Regions from separate parts of the Streptomyces sp. NPDC016640 genome, predicted to be linked through region 2. Evidence: riboswitches for the same ligand, from Rfam matches in the RefSeq annotation. Region 2 holds a riboswitch; each other region holds the start of a gene.
What was found. A riboswitch is a leader RNA that binds a small molecule or an ion and turns the genes downstream of it on or off. The one in region 2 is predicted to bind cyclic di-AMP.
Positions count from the first base shown of each region.

Region 1: it holds a riboswitch for cyclic di-AMP, as region 2 does, so the genes downstream of both, ACF07S_RS30770 (transglycosylase SLT domain-containing protein) here and ACF07S_RS29040 (M23 family metallopeptidase) in region 2, are expected to answer to the same signal.
Region 3: it holds a riboswitch for cyclic di-AMP, as region 2 does, so the genes downstream of both, ACF07S_RS15905 (M23 family metallopeptidase) here and ACF07S_RS29040 (M23 family metallopeptidase) in region 2, are expected to answer to the same signal.
Region 4: it holds a riboswitch for cyclic di-AMP, as region 2 does, so the genes downstream of both, ACF07S_RS09785 (C40 family peptidase) here and ACF07S_RS29040 (M23 family metallopeptidase) in region 2, are expected to answer to the same signal.

Region 1 covers NZ_JBIBRG010000020.1:10,206-15,877, forward strand. Annotated here, with positions in the region: gene ACF07S_RS30760 (outer membrane lipoprotein carrier protein LolA) at 1-284, opposite strand, end outside; gene ACF07S_RS30765 (polyprenyl synthetase family protein) at 532-1,542, opposite strand; cyclic di-AMP (ydaO/yuaA leader) riboswitch at 2,105-2,272, shown strand; gene ACF07S_RS30770 (transglycosylase SLT domain-containing protein) at 2,278-2,760, shown strand; gene ACF07S_RS30775 (HAD family hydrolase) at 2,724-3,593, opposite strand; gene ACF07S_RS30780 (GNAT family N-acetyltransferase) at 3,829-4,899, shown strand; gene ACF07S_RS30785 (glycosyltransferase) at 5,025-5,672, shown strand, end outside.
Region 2 covers NZ_JBIBRG010000017.1:107,938-113,609, forward strand. Annotated here, with positions in the region: gene ACF07S_RS29030 (M16 family metallopeptidase) at 1-580, shown strand, start outside; gene ACF07S_RS29035 (M16 family metallopeptidase) at 577-1,965, shown strand; cyclic di-AMP (ydaO/yuaA leader) riboswitch at 2,161-2,324, shown strand; gene ACF07S_RS29040 (M23 family metallopeptidase) at 2,337-3,110, shown strand; gene ACF07S_RS29045 (GntR family transcriptional regulator) at 3,322-4,026, shown strand; gene ACF07S_RS29050 (HPr family phosphocarrier protein) at 4,162-4,443, opposite strand; gene ACF07S_RS29055 (GNAT family N-acetyltransferase) at 4,616-5,672, shown strand, end outside.
Region 3 covers NZ_JBIBRG010000006.1:416,794-422,465, reverse strand. Annotated here, with positions in the region: gene trmB (tRNA (guanosine(46)-N7)-methyltransferase TrmB) at 1-259, shown strand, start outside; gene ACF07S_RS15910 (PrsW family glutamic-type intramembrane protease) at 289-1,764, shown strand; gene ACF07S_RS15905 (M23 family metallopeptidase) at 1,887-2,906, opposite strand; cyclic di-AMP (ydaO/yuaA leader) riboswitch at 2,919-3,075, opposite strand; tRNA gene ACF07S_RS15900 (tRNA-Met) at 3,413-3,486, opposite strand; gene ACF07S_RS15895 (dihydrofolate reductase family protein) at 3,550-4,683, opposite strand; partial or broken gene ACF07S_RS15890 (DNA-binding response regulator) at 4,823-4,999, opposite strand; gene ACF07S_RS15885 (DUF3040 domain-containing protein) at 5,470-5,672, shown strand, end outside.
Region 4 covers NZ_JBIBRG010000004.1:94,359-100,030, forward strand. Annotated here, with positions in the region: gene ACF07S_RS09770 (DUF397 domain-containing protein) at 1-132, opposite strand, end outside; gene ACF07S_RS09775 (helix-turn-helix domain-containing protein) at 142-1,002, opposite strand; gene ACF07S_RS09780 (ATP-binding protein) at 1,215-1,676, shown strand; gene ACF07S_RS09785 (C40 family peptidase) at 1,737-2,210, opposite strand; cyclic di-AMP (ydaO/yuaA leader) riboswitch at 2,214-2,416, opposite strand; gene ACF07S_RS09790 (hypothetical protein) at 2,750-3,055, opposite strand; gene ACF07S_RS09795 (ATP-dependent Clp protease proteolytic subunit) at 3,066-3,410, opposite strand; partial or broken gene ACF07S_RS09800 (ATP-dependent Clp protease proteolytic subunit) at 3,362-3,463, opposite strand; gene ACF07S_RS09805 (ABC transporter permease) at 3,530-4,531, opposite strand; gene ACF07S_RS09810 (TetR/AcrR family transcriptional regulator) at 4,637-5,263, shown strand; partial or broken gene ACF07S_RS09815 (urease accessory protein UreD) at 5,251-5,672, shown strand, end outside.

The sequences.
Region 1 (5,672 bases), on a different contig from region 2:
TCCAGGCCGCCGAGGTCCGGCAGCCCCAGGTCCGTGGTGATCTTCACCGTGCCGGACAGCTGCTGGACGTCCGACGTGGCGATCCTCTCGATGAGCTGCACGGCGGTGATCTCCGGCAGATCGGGGTCGCCGGAGTCGGCGATGGCGGGGACCAGCCCGATGGTCGCGGCCGCCACTCCCATCACCGTGACCGGGACGACGTACCGCGCGGCCCTGCGCCGTCCCGCGCGCGGCTCGTCGGCCTCCCCCGCGGTCGTCGTGTCGTCGGTTTCGTACGGTGCCATGTGTGCCCTGCCTTCGTGGTCGGCGGCGGCTTCCGTCTCGTGACCTCGCGCCAGTCTCACCCTGAGCCGCCATTCTCACCCGAACCGGTGAGAAGTGGTGTTGTCCGTCGTGGTCCATCTGACCAAATCCGGCACGCGGAATCGTCAGACCCGGGGCGCAACTCCGTGTACTGCTGCGGTATGACACGGGGGGTGGTTTTCTCCCCCGACCAGTAGGGGTCGAGGGGGAGTTCGGGAGACGGCCGGGTCAGCCGGCCCGGTGCACGACCGCGTCGCACAGCTGCACGAGCGCCGCCTTCGCGTCGCACTCCCGCAGCGGGGCCAGCGCCGCGCGGGCCTCCTCGGCGTACCGCACGGTGTCCCGGCGGGCCTGCTCCAGCGCGGGGTGGACCCGCAGCAGCCGCAGCGCCTCGGCGTGCCGGGCGTCGTCGGTGAGGTCGGAGTTCAGCAGCTCGCACAGGGCGATGTCGCCGGCCAGCCCGAGGCGGGCCGTGCGCTCCCGCAGCCGCAGCACGGGCAGCGTGGCGATGCCCTCGCGCAGGTCAGTGCCGGGGGTCTTGCCGGACTCGTGGGAGTCGGAGGCGATGTCCAGGACGTCGTCGGCGAGCTGGAAGGCGACGCCGAGCCGCTCGCCGTACTGGGTGAGCACGTCCACCACCGTGTCGTCGGCGCCGGACATCATCGCGCCGAAGCGGCAGGAGACCGCGACCAGCGAACCGGTCTTGCCGGCGAGCACGTCCAGGTAGTGGTCGACCGGGTCCCGGCCGCCCTGCGGTCCCGCGGTCTCCAGGATCTGCCCGGTGACCAGCCGCTCGAACGCCCCGGCCTGTACCCGCACCGCCTCCGGGCCGAGGTCGGCCAGGATGTGCGAGGCCCGGGCGAAGAGGAAGTCGCCGGTGAGGACCGCGACGGAGTTGCCCCAGCGGACGTTCGCGCTGGCGACTCCGCGCCGTACGTCGGCCTCGTCCATCACGTCGTCGTGGTACAGCGTGGCCAGATGGGTCAGCTCCACGACCACGGCGGACGGTACGACACCGGGTGCGTAGGGATCGCCGAACTGGGCGGCCAGCATCACGAGCAGCGGGCGGAACCTCTTGCCGCCGGCCCGCACCAGGTGCTGGGCGGCCTCCGTGATGAAGGGCACCTCGCTCTTGGTGGCCTCGAGCAGGCCCTCCTCGACAGCCGTCAATCCGGCCTGGACATCGGCTTCCAGAGCCTGGTCCCGCACGCTCAGCCCGAACGGCCCGACGACGGTCACGAGGGGTCTCCTGTCTGCTGGTGTCTGCTGGCGATCACACGGTTCGTCGATAGGTCGCTGCCCTCACTCGAGTCAGCGTATCCGGTCACGTTTCGATCACCGTCAGCGCCCGGGGATACCGGGAGAGCGGCACGGGACCGGAAGCGGGGGTGATGCCGATCGACCGGCCATGCGGGACATTCCCTGACTTTCCGGACGCGGCACCCTCTCCTCGCCCCCGGCGCTTCGAGCCCTCTCCCGGCACACACGCCACCCCTCCCGCCCCGGCGTCCGATGCGCGGCTATTGCCGGCGAATATCCCATTGGCCGGAAATGGCTCCACGGTTCCCGGTCAGTGAAGTGGGTCACGGCGGCCCGGCGGCCCGGCCGCTCCCCGGCGCACGCCTTTCCCCTTCACCCGGAGCCCAGTTGACCCCTGGTGAACAAAAAGGATCAAGCATCCCAAACACCCCGTTCCACGATCGAACGGCGTGCGGTGTGACATCCGCACTTGTTCCCGCCCCGTGCCCTCGCATACGTTCCCGGCCTGCCGGGCGGACGCCTAGTCCTGCCGCCGCCCGCACCACACCCGACGACGAACTCACGCACGGCAGGAGCGGGGGACCCAGGCAAGCCGCCGGACCGGGCAACGCACCGGAACGGCTCGGGGTGAAGCCGTGCCCGCAGGGCACGGCCGGGCACTCTCCCGCCCGAACCCGACAGCTCACCCCGCAGGCGTAGGAGAGGAACCCAGACATGCCCGCACAGGGTCAGCACCGCCACTCCGGCAGCCGCCGCCTCGTCCGCTCCCTCGCCGTCGCCGGCACCGGCGTCGCCATGGTCGCCCTCCCGCTGTTCGGCGCCACCAGCGCCGCCGCGGACACCACGACGGCCACCGCGACGGCCACGACGGCGTACCCGGACAACCTCGACGGCTGGATCCGCGAGTCGCTGTCCGTCATGGCGCAGCACGGCATCCCGGGCAGCTACGAGAGCATCCACCGCAACATCCTGCGCGAGTCCTCCGGCAACCCCGCCGCCATCAACCTGTGGGACTCCAACGCCGCCGCCGGCACCCCCTCCAAGGGGCTGCTCCAGGTGATCGACCCGACCTTCGCGGCCTACCACGTACCCGGCACCGTCTTCGACCCGTTCGACCCGGTGGCGAACATCACGGCGGCCTGCAACTACGCCGCCGACCGCTACGGCTCGATCGACAACGTCTTCGGCGCGTACTGATCCGGAGCCACCCGCTGCCGGCCCGGCCCGCCGAACAGCCGCTCGAGGACGACGGCCACGCCGTCGTCCTCGTTCGACGCGGTGACCTCGTCGGCCACCGCCTTCAGCTCGAGGTGGGCGTTGGCCATGGCGACGCCGCGGGCCGCCCAGTCGAACATGGGGATGTCGTTCGGCATGTCACCGAAGGCGACGGCGCGCTCCGGGCTCAGCCCGAGGTGTTCGGCGGCCAGCGCCAGCCCGGTGGCCTTGGTGACCCCGCACGGCTGGAGCTCCACCGTGCCCGGCCCCGACATGGTGACCGTGGCCAGCGAACCGACCACCGACCGCGCCGCCGCCGCCAACGCGTCGTCGGTCAGCCGCGGATGGCGCAGCAGCACCTTGCTGATCGGCCGGTCCCACAGATCGCCGCGCCGCTCGACCCGTACGGCGGGGAGGGTCGGGTGCGGCATCAGATAACCGGGCTCGATCAGCGTCAGCCCGTCGACCCCGTCCTGGTCGACCGCGGCGTACACCTCCCCCACCTCGGCCTCGATCTTGCCGAGCGCGGTCTCCGCCAGTTCCCGGTCCAGCGTGACGGACCACAGCATCCGGTCCGCGCCGGCGTCGTACACCTGCGCTCCCTGCCCGCACACCGCGAGCCCCGTGCTGCCGAGGTCGTCCAGGAGCGGCCGCACTCTGGGGGCCGGGCGCCCTGTCACGACGAGGTGCTGGGCACCGGCCCGAGCCACCCGCGCGAGCGCTGCGCGGGACCGGTCGGAGAGGGTGTCGTCGCCGCGCAGCAGCGTCCCGTCCAGGTCGGTGGCGATGAGTGAATATGCGGTGGGTACGGCCATGATCAGAGAATACGGACAACCCCACGATCCGCCTCACGCTGCCCGGAACCGCTTGCGCGACCGCGTCCGTCACGCTAAGGGACCTTTCCGCCATCGCCTGGTACGGGCGGGTTGCGGACCTCTTTCCCCGTTCGGCGAGAACATGCTCCGCTGTCTACCGTCCGCCCGGTCCCGGGCGGTACCTTCCCAGTGTCCAGGGGGGACTTGATCGGGGGGTCAGGTGAGCGGTGGACGCGTGCGCGTGCTGAGACCCGGGGAGCTCGGCGAGGGGGAACGGAAGCGCTGGCGGGAACTGCGCGCCGCGACGGACGCACCGCGCAGCCCCTTCATGGAACCGGAGTTCGCCACCGCCGTGGGCCGGGTGCGGTCACAGGCCCGGGTCGCGGTGCTGTACGAGGGAGCGGAACCGGCGGGCTTCCTGCCGTACGAGCGGGGCGTGCTGGGGCAGGGCCGGGCGATCGGGCTCGGGGTGTCGGACTGCCAGGGCGCGGTCCTGGCCCCCGGCGCCGCACCGGAGACCGGTGAACTGCTGCGGGCCTGCTCGGTGTCGAGCTTCGCCTTCGACAACCTGGAGGCGGGCCAGGGGCTGTTCGTGCCGTACGCGGCCGAGGAGCACACCACGTACGTCATCGACGTGGAGAAGGGGTACGGGACCTACGAGTCCGTGCTGCGCACCCGGTCGCCGAAGTTCCTGAAGAGCACCCTGGCCAAGGAGCGCAGACTGGGCCGCCGGACCGGACCCGTGCGGTTCGTCTTCGACGAACGGGACCCGGCCGCGCTGCGCGTGCTCATGGAGTGGAAGTCGGCGCAGTACCGCAGGACCGGGCGCCGCGACCGGTTCGCGCAGGAGTGGATCGCCCGGCTCGTGGGCCGGCTCGCCGGGACCCGGGCGCCCCAGTGCACGGGCACGCTGTCGGTCCTGTACGCCGGCGGCCGTCCCGTCGCCGCGCACTTCGGCCTGCGTTCGGCGTCGGTCCTGGCCTGCTGGTTCCCGGCGTACGACACGGAGTTCGCGAAGTACTCGCCCGGTCTCGTGCTGCATCTGCGGATGGCCGAGGCGGCGGCGGCCGAGGGCATCGGCATGCTCGACATGGGGCGCGGGCCGGCCGCCTACAAGGACGCGCTGAAGACCGGCGAACTCGCCGTCTACGAAGGGGCGGTGACCCGTCCGGGCGCGGGCGCCGTCCTGCACTGGCTGGGCCGCGAGCCCGCGCGCCGCGCGCACGGCTTCGTGCGCGCCCGCCCGCGCCTGGCGGCGCTGGCGTCACGGACGTTGAAGGGCGCGGCACGGCTGCGCCGGTCGTGAGGAGGGGAGGACGCATGTCCGGCGGAACACGAGCGGGCGCGGGGGCGGACGCGGGGGCGGGCGGACGAGGGGGCGCGCGGGCGCGTACGCGGGAGGAGATACGGCGGTTCCTGGCGATCGGCGCGGTGCAGGTCGCCGAGGTCGACCTGGACGGCGACGAGGCCGGTCCGAGACCCGGCCCGGGCAGCCCGCCGGTGACGCACGGCGAGGTGTTCCTGCTGGTCAGGCGGTCGGGCCGACCGGTGGGGACGCTGCTGACGCGGGTACCGCAGGGCGCGGACCCGCGGGCCGTCCTCATGACGGCGGCACGCGAGGCCATGGCGGGATCCCTGTCCCGGGAAGGTGTGGGGCCCGTGCCGGAGGGAGGTCCCGGAGACGTGCGGGGCGAGGGGGGGCTGCCGTTCGTCTCGGTGGTCGTGGCCACGCGGGAGCGGGCCGGGCAGCTCGCCCGGGCGCTGGACTCGCTCCTCGCGCAGGAGCACCCCCGCTTCGAGGTGGTCGTCGTCGACAACGCGCCGTCGACCGGCGCGACCCGGGAGCTGGTGGAGCGGAAGTACGGCGAGCGGGTGCGGTACGTGTGCGAACCGGTGCCCGGACTCGCCGTCGCGCACAACAGGGGGCTGGCGGAGGCCGGGGGCGAGGTGATCGCGTTCACGGACGACGACGTGGTCGCCGATCCCCGCTGGCTGGCCGAGCTGACCGCGCCCTTCGCCGCCGACCGCCGGACCGGCTGCGTCACCGGCCTGATCCTGCCGGCCCGGCTGCGCACCCCG
Region 2 (5,672 bases):
CGCCTACCGGCTGCCGGAGGACGGCACACGCGCGTGCGACGCGGCGGACCTGGCGCTCACCGTCCTCGGCGGCGGCGAGTCCTCCCGGCTCTACAACCGGCTGGTACGGCGCGACCGCACGGCCGTGGCCGCCGGGTTCGGCCTGCTCCGGCTGGCCGGGGCGCCCTCCCTGGGCTGGCTGGACGTGAAGACGTCCGGCGACGTGGAGGTGCCGGTCATCGAGGCCGCCATCGACGAGGAGCTCGCCCGGTTCGCCGAGGAGGGCCCCACGGCCGAGGAGATGGAGGGCGCCCAGGCCCAGCTGGAGCGCGAGTGGCTCGACCGGCTCGGCACGGTCGCGGGCCGCGCCGACGAACTGTGCCGCTACGCCGTCCTGTTCGGCGACCCGCAGCTCGCCCTGACCGCCGTCCGGCGCATCCTCGACGTGACGGCGCAGGAGGTGCGGGAGGTCGCCCGGGCCCGCCTGCGCCCCGACAACCGCGCGGTGCTCGTCTACGAGCCCGTGGCCGCGGAGGCGGAGGACACCGAGGAAGCCGCCGCAGTCGCCGGCACCGACGAGAACGAGGAGACGGCGAAGTGACCGAGCTCGCCACGATGGACTTCCACCCGCAGCCGCAGGCGGGCGAGGCCAGGCCCTGGGCCTTCCCGGCCCCCGAACGCGGCACGCTCGGCAACGGCCTGACCGTGCTGCGCTGCCACCGTCCCGGCCAGCGGGTCGTCGCCGTCGAGGTGATCCTCGACGCGCCCCTGGAGGCCGAGCCGGCCGGACTCGACGGCGTGGCCACGATCATGGCGCGGGCCTTCTCCGAGGGCACCGACAAGCACTCCGCCGAGGAGTTCGCCGCCGAGCTGGAGCGCTGCGGCGCCACCCTGGACGCGCACGCCGACCACCCCGGCGTCCGCCTCAGCCTGGAGGTCCCGGCCTCCCGGCTCGCCAAGGGACTCGGGCTGGTCGCCGACGCCCTCAGGGCGCCCGCGTTCGCCGACAGCGAGGTCGAACGGCTCGTCCGCAACCGCCTCGACGAGATCCCGCACGAGCTGGCGAACCCCTCCCGCCGCGCCGCGAAGGAACTCTTCAGGGAGCTGTTCCCGGCGAGTTCGCGCATGTCGCGCCCGCGTCAGGGCAGCGAGGAGACGGTCGCGGGCATCGGCTCCGGGGCCGTACGCGCCTTCTACGACAAGCACGTGCGCCCCGCCACCGCCACCGCGGTGGTCGTCGGCGACCTCACCGGCGTCGACCTGGACGCGCTGCTCGGCGACACCCTGGGCTCCTGGACCGGCTCCGCGGCCCGGCCGCGGCCGATCCCGCCGGTGGTCGCCGACGACACGGGCCGGGTCGTGATCGTGGACCGCCCCGGCGCCGTCCAGACGCAGCTGCTGATCGGCCGTATCGGCCCCGACCGGCACGACCGGGTCTGGCCCGCGCAGGCGCTCGGCACGTACTGCCTCGGCGGCACCCTCACCTCCCGCCTGGACCGCGTCCTGCGCGAGGAGAAGGGCTACACCTACGGCGTACGGTCGTTCGGGCAGGTCCTCAGGTCCGCGCCGGACGGCACGGGCGCGGCGCTGCTGGCCATCAGCGGCTCCGTCGACACCCCGAACACCGGGCCCGCCCTCGAGGACCTGTGGACGGTGCTGCGCACGCTCGCCGCGCAGGGGCTCACCGACGCCGAACGCGACGTCGCCGTGCAGAACCTGGTGGGCGTGGCGCCGCTCAAGTACGAGACCGCCGCGGCCGTCGCGAGCACCCTGGCCGACCAGGTCGAGCAGCACCTGCCCGACCACTACCAGGCCGACCTGTACCGGCAGTTGGCCGCGACCGGCACCGTGGAGGCCACCGCGGCCGTCGTGAACGCCTTCCCGGTGGACCGCCTGGTGACCGTCCTCGTCGGAGACGCGGCGCAGATCAAGGGGTCCGTCGAGGCCCTCGGGCTCGGCGAGGTCACCGTCGTGACGGCCGAGTAGCGGGCCGCGGCCGCGCACCCGGGCCCTGGTGACACGGATGTCACCAGGGCCCACTCGTGCCCGAATTGAGGCGGAGGATTCCTGTCTGCCCTGTGGGATGCGCTACAAAAGCCGTGATTCGCTTGGGGATCGAAAGATCTCCCGCTTAGCGTCTTCCGGGCTGTTCGTCGGGCAGTGCGCCGCATCCGCGGCACCGGACAGTCATCGCCGAGTCCCCGCACGGCGCGAGCCAGGGGAGCCGGGGACCCGTGCAGTCCCTGGGGTGAATCGGACGCCCGCGCGTGTCGCGAGGGGGTCCGTAGGAGACCTTCCTGCTCCGAACCCGTCAGCTAACCCGGTAGGCGAGAGGGAAGGAAAGGACCAGCCTGTACATGGCGTTCACCCGCGCCACCGGGAAGCACCGTCGTCCCAGCCGGACGCAGCGCGGCACCGCCCGCGCGGCGGGCGTCGCGGCCCTCGCCACCACCGGCGCCGTCGGCTCCCTCACGGCCCCCGCGCTCGCCGCCGAACCGGCCGCGGCACGGACCGGCCTCACTCCCGTCGTCACCCTGGGCGACGCGGTCGCCGAGCGGATCGACGCCCAGGCGGCCGCCCAGCACGAGGCCGCACGAGAGGCAGCCGAGGCCGCCGCGCGGAAGGCCGCCGAGCAGGCCGCGCGCGAGAAGGCGGCCGAAGCGGCCGAGAAGGCCCGCGCGGAGAAGGAGCGCGCCGCGCGCGAGGCGGAGCGCGAGCGCCTCGACACCTTCGTCTCCCCGATCCCCGGCTCCTACGTGTCGACCTCCTACCGGAGCGGCGGCGCCGTCTGGTCCTCGGGCAGCCACACGGGTGTCGACTTCCACGCCGCGAGCGGCGCCACGGTCCGGTCGGTCGGCACCGGCACCGTCGTCGAGGCCGGCTGGGGCGGCGCGTACGGCAACCAGGTCGTCATCCGGATGAACGACGGCACGTACACCCAGTACGGCCACCTGTCGTCCATCGGCGTCTCGGTGGGGCAGCAGGTCGCCGCGGGGCAGCCGATCGGCCTCTCCGGCGCGACCGGCAACGTCACGGGCGCGCACCTGCACTTCGAGGCCCGGATGACCGCCGAGTACGGCTCCGACATCGATCCCGTCGCCTACCTCCGCGCGCACGGTGTGAACCTCTGAGACGTGCGGGCGCCGGCCGCCGGCGCGGCGGGCGCCCCGCTTCCCGTGGCCCCGGCTTCCGAGCCGGGGCTTTCGGCGTTTCAAAGGGACCGCTCGTCAAAAAATACGCACGGATTCCGGACCCCCGTCGGAAAATCCCGCCGATTGCAATAGAGTCACGGAACACACGTCAGTCTTCGACGTTTCACGGGGATTAAGCCGGAGGTCGGTCATGCGTATTCCCGCGCACTCGGTGTGCACGGCGATCCGGGACGACATCGTCGCGGGTGTCCACGAGCGCGGCAGCCGGCTCACCGAGGACCTCCTCGCCCGCCGTCACGGTGTCTCCCGCGTCCCCGTCCGGGAGGCGCTGCGCACGCTGGAGGCCGAGGGCTTCGTGGTGACCCGGCGGCACGCGGGCGCGTGCGTCGCGGAACCCACCGCGCGGGAGGCCGCCGACCTGCTGGAGATGCGTCTGCTCCTCGAGCCGCTCGCCGCCTCCCGCGCGGCCCAGCGCCGTACCGAGGCCCACTTGAAGGTGCTGCGCGGTCTCGTCCGGCTGGGCCAGGAACGCGCCCGTCAGGGCACCAGCGACGACCTGCGCTCCCTGGGCGGCTGGTTCCACGAGACGCTCGCCCAGTCCTGTGGCAGCCCGGCGCTGACGTCGCTGCTGACCCAGCTGCGGCACAAGATCGCCTGGATGTACACCACCGAGGGGCCCGCCGATCCGGTCGGGTACTGGGCCGAGCACGGCGCGATCGTGGACGCCGTGGCGCGCGGCGACGGCGAGCGCGCGCGGGCCGTCATGGCCTCGCACACCGAGCGCGCGAGCGCCGCGCACCGCCTGCGTTTCGCCCCCGGAGCCGATCGCACCGGCCGCGCGGACCGTGTGAGGAACCCGCAACATCCCGTAAACATGCCGAGCCTGCGTCATTAACACGGATCCCGTATACAAAGAGGGTGCATTCCCGGGGGTTATTCACACTGCCCGGAAAAAGGAAAACCGAAAGGCCCGCCCGATGGGTCGGGCGGGCCTTTCGGTGCCGGTTCGGGCGTAAAAGGAGCGCGGGGCTCAGACGGTCTCGGGGAGTTCCCCGAGGCCTTCGGAGACCAGCTTCGCCAGACGGTCCAGGGCGGCGTCGGCGCCCTCCGCGTCGGAGGCGAGGACGATCTCCTCGCCGCCCTGGGCGCCCAGGCCCAGAACGGCCAGCATGGAGGCCGCGTTGACGGGGTTGCCCCCGGCCTTGGCGATCGTCACCGGGACGCCTGCGGCCGTGGCGGCTCGGACGAAGATGGAGGCGGGGCGGGCGTGGAGACCCTCGGCCCAGCCGACGTTGACGCGGCGCTCAGCCATGTGTTGCTGCCCTTCGCTGTTCAGGGTTGTCTAGACCAGTTTCCCATATCGTGCGGCGTGCCCGGGAGCGGCGTCCGCTCCCGGTGACCGCCGGACCGCGGCCTCGGTCCGGCTCCCGTCCACCACAGACTGCCCCGCGCCGTTGCCGTACGCGAGCCGTACCCTGGGGCCCATGCAGACCTCGTCGGACCGGCACGAGTACCCCGCTCACTGGGAGGCCGACGTGGTGCTGCGCGACGGCGGCACCGCACGCATCCGCCCCATCACCGTCGATGACGCCGAGCGCCTGGTCAGCTTCTACGAGCAGGTGTCGGACGAGTCGAAGTACTACCGCTTCTTCGCGCCCTACCCTCGCCTGTCCGCCAAGGACGTCCACCGCTTCACGCACCACGACTTCGTGGACCGGGTGGGGCTCGCGGCCACCGTGGGCGGCGAGTTCATCGCCACCGTACGTTACGACCGGATCGGCTCCGACGGCGCGTCCGCGTCGGCGCCGGCCGACGAGGCGGAGGTCGCGTTCCTCGTGCAGGACGCCCACCAGGGCAGGGGCGTCGCCTCCGCCCTGCTCGAACACATCGGTGCCGTCGCGCGGGAGCGGGGTGTCCGCCGGTTCGCCGCCGAGGTGCTGCCCGCCAACACCAAGATGATCAAGGTGTTCACCGACGCCGGGTACACCCAGAAGCGCAGCTTCGAGGACGGCGTCGTCCGCCTGGAGTTCGATCTCGAACCCACCGACCGCTCCCTGGCCGTGCAGCACGCGCGCGAGCAGCGCGCCGAGGCACGCTCCGTGCAGCGGCTGCTCGCCCCCGGCTCGGTCGCCGTCGTCGGCGCCGGCCGCACACCCGGCGGCGTGGGCCGCAGCATCCTCGACCACCTCCGGGACGCCGGGTTCACCGGGCGGCTCCATGCCGTGAACAAGGCGTTCCCGGAAGACCTGGAGGACCTCGACGGGGTGCCCGCCCACCGCTCCGTCCGGGCCGTCGACGGGCCCGTCGACCTCGCGGTCGTCGCGGTGCCCGCCGAGCGCGTCCCCGAGGTCGTCACCGAGTGCGGCGAGCACGGGGTCCAGGGGCTCGTCGTCGTCTCCGCCGGCTACGCCGAATCCGGCCCCGACGGCCGCGAACGCCAGCGCGCCCTGGTGCGCCACGCACGCGCGTACGGCATGCGGATCATCGGCCCGAACGCCTTCGGCGTCATCAACACGTCCCCGGACGTACGGCTCAACGCCT
Region 3 (5,672 bases), on a different contig from region 2:
GGGGGCGGTCCTGCACTGCGCCACCGACTGGGAGCCGTACGCGGAGCAGATGCTCGAGGTGCTCACCGCGCACCCCGCCTTCGAGAACACGCGGGCGGACGGGGGGTTCGCGCCGCGCCCCGCGTTCCGGCCGCTCACCCGTTTCGAGGGACAGGGACTGGAGAAGGGGCATGTCGTGAACGACCTGCTCTTCCGCCGCGTACCGCACGACGACCGGGACGGGCGCCGAGCCGAAGACCTGGCAAGAGACAGCACGTAGACCTCCTCTCCCCCGTTAGGGTCGATTCCTTGGCCTCCAGCCCTCCGCACCCGACCCATCCCGGCGCGGCCTCCGGCGGCACGCTGCGGCACGCGCACTGGTGGCAGCGGCCCTGGGTGCGTTACGGGGCGCTGACCACGCTGCTCGCGTTGTCCGGGCTGGTGATCCTCGCCCTGGTCCGGGAGCAGACCGGCACCCAGGGGTTCCTGGTCGGGCTGGGCCTCGCCGTCCTCCCGGTCCCGCTGCTCGTGGCCGCCTTCCGCTGGCTGGACCGGGTGGAACCGGGGCCCTGGCGGAACCTGCTGTTCTCCTTCGCCTGGGGGGCGTGTGCGGCGGCGCTGATGGCGATCGTCGCGAACAGCTTCGCCACGCGGTGGATAGCGACGGCGACCGCCGACCCGGCCGGCGCGGACACCCTCGGCGCGACGGTCATAGCACCGGTCGTGGAGGAGTCCGCGAAGGCCGCGGCCGTCCTCCTGGTCTTCCTCTTCCGCAGACGCGACTTCACCGGGATCCTCGACGGCGTGGTGATAGCCGGGGTCACCGCCACCGGCTTCGCGTTCACCGAGAACATCCTCTACCTGGGCACCGCCTTCGGCACCGACCGGCTCACCGGCGACACCGGCGTCGCCTCGGTCACCGCGGCGACGTTCTTCGTCCGCATCGTCATGTCGCCGTTCGCCCACCCCCTGTTCACCGTGCTCACCGGGATCGGCTTCGGCGTCGCCGCGCTCGCCACGGAACGGCAGCGGCTGCGGCGCGTGCTGCTCCCGCTCGGCGGGCTGCTCCTCGCGATGGGCATGCACGCGCTGTGGAACGGGTCCTCGGCCCTCGGCCCGTACGGCTTCTTCGCGGTGTACGCGGCGTTCATGGTGCCGACGTTCGGCCTGCTGACCTGGCTGGTGGTGTGGACGCGGCAGCGTGAGCTGCGAGCCGTCCGCACGGAGCTGCCCGCGTACGCGGCCGCCGGCTGGCTCACTCCCGCGGAGCCGTTCGTACTGGGCTCCATGCGGGCCCGGCGCATCGCCCGCCGTTACGCGCGCCGGTACGGCGGCAGGGCGGCGGCGCGGTCGATGGCACGGTACGAGGCGTACGCGACCTCGCTGGCGTTCCTGCGGCACCGGGGGCGGCTGGGGCGGGCGGGGGCGGACTTCGTCACGCGGGAACGGGAACTGCTGCTGGAGCTGTGGCACCGGCGGGGCGCGGCCCGTCCGGCCCTTGACCACGCCGCCCGCGTCACCGCGCCTCGGGTTCCGGTCGCCGCCGCGCCGTGGCCGGTGCCCGGGGCGTACGGGCATCCGATGCAGGGGCACCCGGCACACGGCCGTTTCCCACACGGGCACCCGACACACGGGCACCCGACACATGACCGTCCGGCACCTGGGCACCCGACACATGACCATCCGGCGCCTGGGCACCCGACAGGCGGTCATCCGCCGCACGGCCACCTGCCGTACGGGTTTCCGTACGGCGCGCACGAACCGAACGTCCACCGGTCGTCCTGAGGGGTCCGGGTTCCTTCCCGGTCCTGTCCCGCCCCCACACGCCTGACCGGCAGCCCTGACGCCGGAGTGTCGTCGTCGGGACTGCCGGGATGCGGGGCGAGCGCCTCAGCGGGCGGCGGGGCTCAGGGGGTGAGGCCCTTGCCGCGCAGCCACGCCAGCGGGTCGATGCCGGAGGTGGAGCCGCCGGGGTGGACCTCCAGGTGGAGGTGGGCGCCGGTGGAGTTGCCGGTGGAGCCGACCCGGCCGATCACATCGCCGGTGTTGACCTTCTGGCCGACGCTGACGCTGATGGACGACTGGTGGGCGTACCAGACCTCGGTGCCGTCGTCGAGGGTGAGCACGGTCTTGTAGCCGTAGGAGCCGTCCCAGCCGGCGGAGGTGATCGTGCCGGTGTGCACGGCCTTGATCAGCGTGCCCGTGGGGGCGGCGAAGTCGAGGCCGGTGTGGTAGCCGGAGGACCAGTAGGCGCCGGCCTGGCCGAAGGTGGAGCTGAGGGTGTACGAGGAGGTCGGCAGCGCGTACTGCTTGGCCAGCTTGGCGAGACGCTCGGCCTCGGCCTTCTCCCGGGCCTCCTCCTCCGCCTTCTCCTTGGCGGCGGCGGCCTTGGCCTTGGCCTCCTTCTCCGCCTTGGCGGCGGCCTCGGCGGCCGCCTTCTCGGCCGCGGCGACGGCCTCCGCCTCCGCCTTGCTCTCGGCCTGGTCCTGCTGCTGCTCGACCTGGGCCATGATCCGGGCGCGCAGCGCCTCGCCGGCGTCGGCGGCGCCCTGCTCGCTGTCGGCCGTGGTCATGCCGATGGTGCTGAGCGGGGTGGCCGTCCCCTCGGGCGTCTCCTCGTCGGAGATGAGGGAGCCCACGTTGGGCAGGTCGGGCAGGGAGATCGAGACCGGCGGCTTGCCGGCCTGCGCGCTGGCCATGCCGCCCGCCCCGACGGCCGCTATGACGCCGACGCCCAGGACGGTGGAGCTGCGGGCGAGTCCTCCGCCGCGCTGCTTGCTGACGCGGTGCCGGCCCCGGACCGGTCGGACGGACTCCGCCGTGGGGTTCCACGGCTCGAAGGGTCCCTCGTCGGTGTGGACACTGCCGTAGACGAAGGTCTCGCTCAGCTGGAACGGGGCCTCGGGGGCAGGCCGATTGGACGCCACGTGGGCGTACTCCTTTCCTTCCTTCTCCGCCTACCGGGTTAGCTGACGGGTTCGGAGCAGGAAGGTCTCCTACGCGCGTATACGAGCCGTGCTTCCACGGCGGTATCCACGCGATTCACCCCATGGGATGGTTCCCCGGTTCCCTTGCGGGATTCGGCGCGTGCGCGCGGAGCCGACGTCTGTGACGGCTGGGACGACCGCGCTGCGTTATCGAACGTTAATAGACGCGAGGGCCGTATTCCAAGCCGTTCCTCTTGATCTTTAACGAATCCCCTGGGGACTTAACGGCCACCGACTGCCAAAAACGGGCGAGTTGACCGCACTTCCCACGCCTCATCAGCTCTGACGGTGTGTCAGTTGTTATGCGTTGTGGGATGAATCACTCACGCTGGGTGATGGCGAGACCGGGGGAACCGCGACAGCGGACCGGAACAAGCCGACCGGGAGAAGCGAACCGAAAACGCCGAGGGCCGGAACCCTTTCGGATTCCGGCCCTCGGCCTTCAGTAGCGGGGACAGGATTTGAACCTGCGACCTCTGGGTTATGAGCCCAGCGAGCTACCGAGCTGCTCCACCCCGCGTCGTTGAACACCACTGTACGCCATGCACGGGACATGCCGCACACCCATTACCCGGCTCCGGTCTCACCGGCCGGTCAGATGGGCGTTCGGTGCCTTGGCCCGCTCCTCGTGCTCCGGCAGGACCACGACGGTGGCGCCCCCCTCCGTCAGCTCCCGGCTGCCGTCGGCGCCCGCCACGAAGGTGTCCGGCTCGCGCCAGGCCGTGACCACCCGCCGTACCCCCGCCTCCAGGATCAGCCGGGCACAGGGCGCGGGCCGGGACGCGCGGCGCGCGCAGGGCTCCAAACTGGAGTACACGGTCGCGGTCGCGAGCCGGGGATCCGCGGGACCGATCTTGGCGAGCGCGGCCTCCTCCGCGTGCACCACCGGGTCGGCGCCCTCCCGGGAGTGGCCGCGCGCCAGCTCCGTACCGTCCGCCGCCACCACGACCGCGCCCACGCTGAACGCCGTCCGTGAGGGCGGGCACCGGTCGGCCAGGTCGCAGGCGAGGGCGAGCCAGTGGTGGTCGGCGGCGGAGGGCAGCGGGCCGGCGCCGGGGGCGGTGGGCTCGTAACGCGTCAGGACGACGTCGCCGACCGGGCGGGTCTCGACCAGCCGCAGCCGGCCGGCCTGGTACGCACCGGGGCCGAACAGGCGGGGTGCGTCCGGGGCGCCGACGAACAGCGGGGCGAGGACCAGCTGGAGTTCGTCCGCGAGGCCCTGGGTGAGCAGCTGGGTGTGGATCCGGCCGCCGCCCTCGACCATCAGCCGCCGGACGCCGCGCACGCCGTGCAGGTGCTCCAGGAGCCGCCGCCAGTCGATCTCCGGCCCGAGCGGGACGACGTCGGCGGCGAGACCGTGGGCGCGGGCCCGCTCGGCGCCCTGGTCGGTGGTGTAGAGCAGCTTCTCGCCGCCGGTGTGCCAGAACCGCGCCGCCGGGTCCAGGTCACCGGAGCCGCTGACGGTGACCTTGAGCGGAAAGGCGGGCCGGCCCCCGGCGACCCGGGCGGCGCGCCGTCCGGGCGAGTTGACCAGCAGCCGGGGATTGTCGGCGCGGATGGTGCCGGCGCCGACCAGGATGGCGTCCGCGGATGCCCGCACCTCGTCGACCCGGTCGAAGTCGGCCGGGCCGGACAGCAGCAGCCGCTCGGGGCCGGTGTCGTCCAGGTAGCCGTCCAGGGAGACGGCGGCGGACAGCAGGACGTACGGGTGGGGCATCGGCGTACTCCGGGTGAGGAACGGCAGCGGGCGGGGACCGGGGCGGGCGGGCCGGTGCGGCCCGGGTCCAGTCTGACAACAGACCCGGCGGGGGCACGTCCTCGCCCGCGCCCCGGTGCACCGCGGGCCGGTGCGCGGGTCAGGGCTCGATCGGACGCACGCGGATGGCGTACCGGGTGAGCTCCAGCCGGTCCTTCGGACCGGGGGTGGCCGGCGGACTGGTGCGGCGCCGCTCCACCGTCCCGGGACTGATCACGAGGAGGTGCGCGATCTGCTGCGAGGCGTGTCCCCCGGCGACGAGCTCGAGGATCTCCTCCGGGCCGGCCCGGGTGGCCTCCCGCACCCGGCGCAGTTCCCCGCTCGGCCCGGGCGGCACGTGGCCGGCGGAGCGCTCGAGCTGGAGCAGTACGGCGGTGAGGGACTGGCCGGCCTCGTCGTGCACCACTCGGCCTGCGTGCTGAGCGGGCCCCGCGCCATCGGTGACAGCCCCCGTTTCCCGGCCGGGTTCCCCACCGCCGCGGTGCCCCGCGTACGCACCGGGCCCGGCGCGGGACGGGGCCCGCGGCCGATGGCCCGCACCGGTGGCGGCGGGTGACGCCGGAGGCACCGTACCGGACGGGTGGCGACGTCGGCGCACGGGCAAACTCCCCTGTACAGGCCCGAGTTCGCGGTAGGCCGGCGGTTCGCGCTCGTCCGGCCCGGCGTCACGGAACCGACGCCCGGCGGTGTCCGGAGCGACGGCCGCCGACGGTGTCACAAGGCGGCCACCCCTGGGAAGGAGGAGCCGTGCCCCAGTCCGACGACGAGCGCCTGGTCGACCTCGCGGCCCGACTCGAGCACGAGGACCCCCGTTTCACCCGCGCGCTGTCCGCCGGACGGCCGGCCCGCCCCCGCGAGTACCGGCGCACGAGCGTCTGGTGGCTGCTGGCCGCCGGGGTGGCCATGCTGATCGCGGGCATGATCGTCGCCGACGGGCTCCTCATCGCGGC
Region 4 (5,672 bases), on a different contig from region 2:
TCCGGCCAGGGGGCCGGTGGCCGGCCGGGCCGTCTCGACGCAGTTGTTCGCCCCCGTGCTGTAGCTGCTGCGCAGCCACCGCGCACCGTGCAGTGCGAGGCTGGAAGGAATGGTCCGAGGCGGTGTGGGCATCGTGCCTCCTTACGCGCCGGCTGCTGCGCCGGCGATGAAATCCAACGAGTCCTCTGGCGAAAGGGCGTGGACCGAAAGGGCGTTGAAGGCTTCCACGTAGGTCCTGAGGTCTTCTTTCCGCTCCAGATGGAGGCTACTCGTCAAGTGGTCGAGAACAACCACATCCAGATCGGAAGTGCGCGAAAATGAAAAGATTACGAAAGGGCCGGTAACCCCGATGTGTGCCCCCGCGGTGAACGGCAGGACCTGCAGCCGCACCTGGGGAAGCCGGGCCGCCTCGACCAGCCGGGTCAGCTGCCGGGCCATCACGCCGGGACCACCGACCTGGCGGCGCAGCACCGCCTCGTCCAGGACCGCGCTCAGCTCCAGCGGCGGGTCCGCCCGCAGCACGTCCTGCCGGGCCAGCCGTACCTCCACCAGGGCGTCCAGTCGTTCCTCCGACGTGCCCTCCAGGGCGGCCTCGGTCACCGCCCGCGCGTACTCCGGGGTCTGCAGCAGCCCGGGGATCACCGTGGTCTCCAGGGTGCGCATCGCGCTCGCCTGCGACTCCAGGCTGATGAAGTCGCGGTAGGTGGGCGGCAGCACACCGCGGTAGGCGTGCCACCAGTGGTGCCGGCCGGCGCCGTCGCCGGTGCCCGACAGCACCAGCAGCAGCTCCCGCAGCTGCGGATCGGACACGCCGTAGACATCGAGCAGTAAGCGCACATCGGCCGGCTTCACCCCGCTCGTGCCGGTCTCGATCCGGCTCACCTTCGACTGGTGCCAGCCCGCCAGCCGGGCCGCCTCACCACTGGTGAGCCCCGTCGAGGCGCGCAGCGCGCGCAGCTCCGCGCCGAGTTTCCGGCGGCGCACCGCGGGGCCGTACTGCATGGACCTCTCCCTACTCCTTCCGAGCCGCCCGGATACGGTCTCCCGTCGCAGAGTTCACCGCTTTGAGCGACAGATATATGCATATCTTGGGGGATCGTCGCCCTATGCCGTGCGGGGGTGGCAGTCTGGCGACGAAGCACCAGTGCGGGACCGTACTCGAACCAACCGCTCCGTGTCGGACTGCGGTCCCGTGGGAAAGGGACGACGTCGCCATGGCAGATCACCTGGAAGCATCCGTCACTCTGCCGAGCGATCCCGCCTCGGTCCCGGCCGCCCGTGCGCATGTGGTGGGCACACTGCTGGAATGGGGCATGCCGGCGGATGCGGAACTGTCCGACACCGTCCGGCTGATCGTCTCCGAACTCGCCACCAACGCGGTGCAGCACACGCTGGGGCAGTCGCCCACGTTCACGGTGGACGTCGTCCTGGTCCGCGACGAACAGCTGCACATCGGTGTGACGGACAGTCATCCCCGGCTTCCCAAGCGGCTGCCCGCCGCGGTCCAGCAGGACAACGGCCGGGGGCTGGTCATCATCCGCTGGCTGACCGCGGAGTGCGGCGGCAGGCTCAGAATCCGCCCCACGCGTGAGGGCGGCAAGACCGTCTCGGTGGCGCTCCCGTGGACCGTCCGGTCCGCCGGAGCGGTCACGGCGGCGGGGCGGCAGGAGCCGTAGGAGGTGGGCCCGCCGGTCACGGTGGCGGGGCGGCGGCGTGTCGGGCCGCCGCCCCGCGGATCACTTCACCCGGCCGTACCAGACGCTGCGGGACCAGATCTTCTGCAGACGCACCACGTCCCCGGTCTTCGGGGCGTGCCAGATCTTGCCCTGCCCCGCGTAGATGCCGACGTGGTACACGTAACTGCCCGAATGGAAGAAGACCAGGTCTCCCGCCCGGCGGCTGCCGGCGGAGATGTGGCGGGTCTTGTTGTACTGCTGGGCGGCGGTGCGCGGCAGTTTCTTGCCCGCCTTCTTGAACGAGTACAGCGTCAGACCCGAGCAGTCGAACCTGTGCGGTCCCACGGCGCCCCACTGGTACGGCGAGCCCTTCTTGGCGGCGGCGATGCGCAGGGCCTTGGTGGCCGGGGTCGCGGCCGCCGCCTCCGAGGCGACGCCGGGGACCGCGATGGAGCCGCCCACGGCGGCCAGGGTGAGGGCCGAGGCCGTGCCGGCCCGGGCCATGAGAGACGGGACACGATTGAGCGCAGTCATGCGCAACCCTTCGTCAGCCGCCTGTGAAGGATGACCTGTCGGATTCGGGCTGGCGAAGTTGCCCGGCCGCACGAGTGCGGCTTCACCCCAAGGACTGCTCGGAACTGACGTCCCGGCGGCCCGTCGTGCTCGGGTCCTCCACTCCTGCCGATCCACTCCTGTCGACCGGTCATCCGGGTGGCGGCAGGACTCGGCGTCCACCCGGATCGCCCCGCCGCGGCGGCGGGGTCTTGTCGTCAGTCAGGGATCTTGGCCCATGAAGGGATCGAAAACCCAACGGAACGGGGGGTTTGTGTTGTTACTCACCACTCCACCGTTCGGATGGACACCTGCCCGTCCGGGTCGCCGTCCAGGGCGCCGGTGAGCCCCGGACCAGCGAAGAAAAGCCCGATTCCGCCTTCGGGCGCGCGCGTTGCGCAACTTCGGCGCCCCGAAAACAGCAGCCTCGTCTACGCCGGATGGAGGTACGCCGTTCGGTCCGTTTCAACTCCGGACGGGACGCGCCGTCGTCGGGGGTGCCGTGCGCATCGGCCCGGGCGTCAACTGCCCGGGTCCGGCGGGAGGGTGACCCGGGCCGCGCGCCGTTCCCCGTCCAGCACCCGCAGCGCGCGGGCCAGGGTGGCGGCGTGCAGTTCGCTCTCACCGCGCCGGTGCATCAGGGTCAGCGCGTCGCGCAGTGCGACGGCCGTGCCGACCAGCGCCCGGGCCGCGCGCAGCCCGCGGTAGGTGTCACCGCCCAGGGCCGGATTGACACGGCCGAGCAGATCGACGACCTCGGGGCAACGGCCGGTCGATTCGGCCTCGGCGCGGGTCGACGCGGGCAGCGGCGGCAGTTCCGGTGGCAGCGTCCGCGGCTCACTTCGCGTCCGGGGCGGGGTACGCGCTCCGGCGGGCGGGCACGATCCGGTCCGCCGGTCCGTAGTCCACCGCCGCCCGCGCGTCGAGGACCGTGTCCCGCTCGACGTCCGCCCGGACCCGTTCCGCGGTACGGCCCGTGTGCCGGACCAGCATCTCCTCCATGCGGGACCGGACGCGGGTCGGCTCCTCGGCCCGGACCGCCGGATCGTCGGTCCGGCCCTGGACGGGTTCCTCGACCGGGGCAGGCGGAGCAGCAGGCGCGAGCCGGGCAGCACCGCTCGCCTGCCCGGGGTGCCGGCGGCCGGCAGCACCGCGGCCGTCCCCTCCGCCCGGCCCGGACAGACCGTCTCCACGTCGCAGGTGACGTAACACAGCGTGTCGTAGAACGCGGACATGGCGTGGAAGGAGCCGCCGGGGGGAGAGGGCCGGCCGCCTCCCAGGGCGCCGGCCGTGCGGTCCGATCAGCCGACGGGGGCCGGGCCGCGTCCGGACGCGGGCCCGGGCTTCCCCGTACGTTCCTTCAGCGGCCCGGCGAGGAGCACGGCGCCCAGCCCCAGAGCGGCCCACCAGGTCAGCGTCAGGGCCGGGCCCGCCGCGGCCGCGCCGTCGAAGAAGGACACCGAGCGCAGCAGCGACACGCCCGCCCCCGGGGGCAGCCACTGGCCGATCGCACCGGCCGGTTCGGGCAGCATCTCCGGTGCCGAGGCCGCCCCCGAGAACGGGTTGCCGAACAGCATGATCACGAAGGCGCCGAGCCCGATACCGGCCTGCCCGAGGAGCCCCGCGAGTCCGGCGACCGTCGCGCCCATGGCCAGTGCGGCCAGCCCGAACGTCGCGGCCACGGCCCACCAGTTCCCGGGGACCGCGTCCAGCCAGCTGTGCGCCAGTGCCGCGGCCACCGCGCCCACCAGGACGGCGGAGCCGGCCAGCGCGGCGAGCGCGCGGGCGCCGCGCAGCCCCAGCAGTGTCACCGCGGCGCCGCCCGCGATCCCGGCCAGGGCCAGGGGCAGCACGCTGGTGTTCATCACCGCGCCCCGCGGATCCCGTTCGGCGGCGGGTACGACGTCCACGGTGGTGACCGGCGTGCCGGAGGCGGCCGCCGGCTGCGCCACCGCCTCCTGCAGCAGCTGGGCCACGGCCGGGCTCGCGGCGGACGCGGTGAGCAGCCTCGGGCCCCGCTCCGTGACGACGACCGCGCCGTACACCTCGCGCTTCTCCACGGCCTCGCGGGCGGCGGCCTCGTCGGCGTAGCGGTGCAGCTCGAAGGCGCCCTCCTGCCGCTCCAGCCGCTGCTCCACCGGTGCCGTGGCGGCGGCGGGGCCGGCCACGCCCAGCGGCAGGTCGTGGGGTGCCGTGCGGGCCGCCGGCCAGGCGAAGGCCCACAGGGCCAGCGCCACCAGGGCGGGGATCAGCACCACCACGGCGGCGACCCGGCGGTGCGGAGACAACGAGGAAGGGGACATGAAGACTCCCGCATCAAAAAGAAGGATCGTTCGTTTTAGTTCTTCCCCACCGTCCCGCTCCGCTGTTTCCTTGTCAAGAAGGAATGTTCGTTTTAGATTGCCGCCATGGCCCGTGTATCCCAGGAACACCTCGACGCCCGCCGCCGCCAGATCCTCGACGGCGCCACGCTCTGCTTCGCCCGCAACGGCTTCCACGCCACCTCGATGCAGGACGTGCTCAAGGAGGTGGACCTCTCCGCCGGAGCCGTCTACCGGTACTTCAGCGGGAAGGACGAGCTGATCGCCGCGATCGTGACGGAGGTGCTCGGCACGGTGCGCGACATCTACGAGCAGGCCGCGCGGGAGAGCCCGCCGGCCACCCCGGACGTGCTCATTCCGCGCACCCTGGCCCGGATGCGGGAGCTGCGCCCGGCGACGCTGGACGGCGAGTGGATGTTCCCCCGGCTGATGATCCAGGTGTGGACCGAGACCAACCGCAGTCCGGAGCTGGCGGCCGCGCTGGTCGAGGGGTACCAGCTGGTCCGCGCGGCCTGGGGGAGGGTCGTCGAGGGCTACAAGGACGCCGGACTGATGTCCCCGGACGCCGACACCGACGCCATGGCCCGGGTGCTGATCGCGCTCGTCCAGGGTTTCGCGGCCCAGACGGCCCTGTTCGGCGGGACCTTCGAGGAGGCGCTGGGCGACGGCCTGCGGGCGCTGATGACGGTGCGCCCGCCCGCGGTGGGCGACTGACGCGGCGGACGCGGGGGAGCGGTGCCGAAGCGCACGTCACGCCGGCCGGCGCCATGAGCGGCCCGCTCGGCGGGGACCACCTCACGGTGCGGGCCGACGCGCAGCCGGGCGCCCGGCTGCGCGTCGGCCCGGCCGCCGCCCTCGCCCTGCCGGGTCCGCACCGGGGGCGGGGCGCGCTACGAGGTACGGCTCACCGTCGCGGCCGGGGGCGAGCCGCACTGGCTGCCCGAGCAGTTGATCTCCGCCGAAGGGAGCGACCTGACGTCGCCGCACGGGCCGGCCCCGCCCGCGGCGCGCGGCTCGTGCTGCGCGAGGAGCAGGTGCTCGGGCGGGCCCCGGGGAACGGCCGGGACGGCTCACCTCCCGTCTGACCGTGCGGATCGCGGGACGTACCGTCCTCGACCAGGAA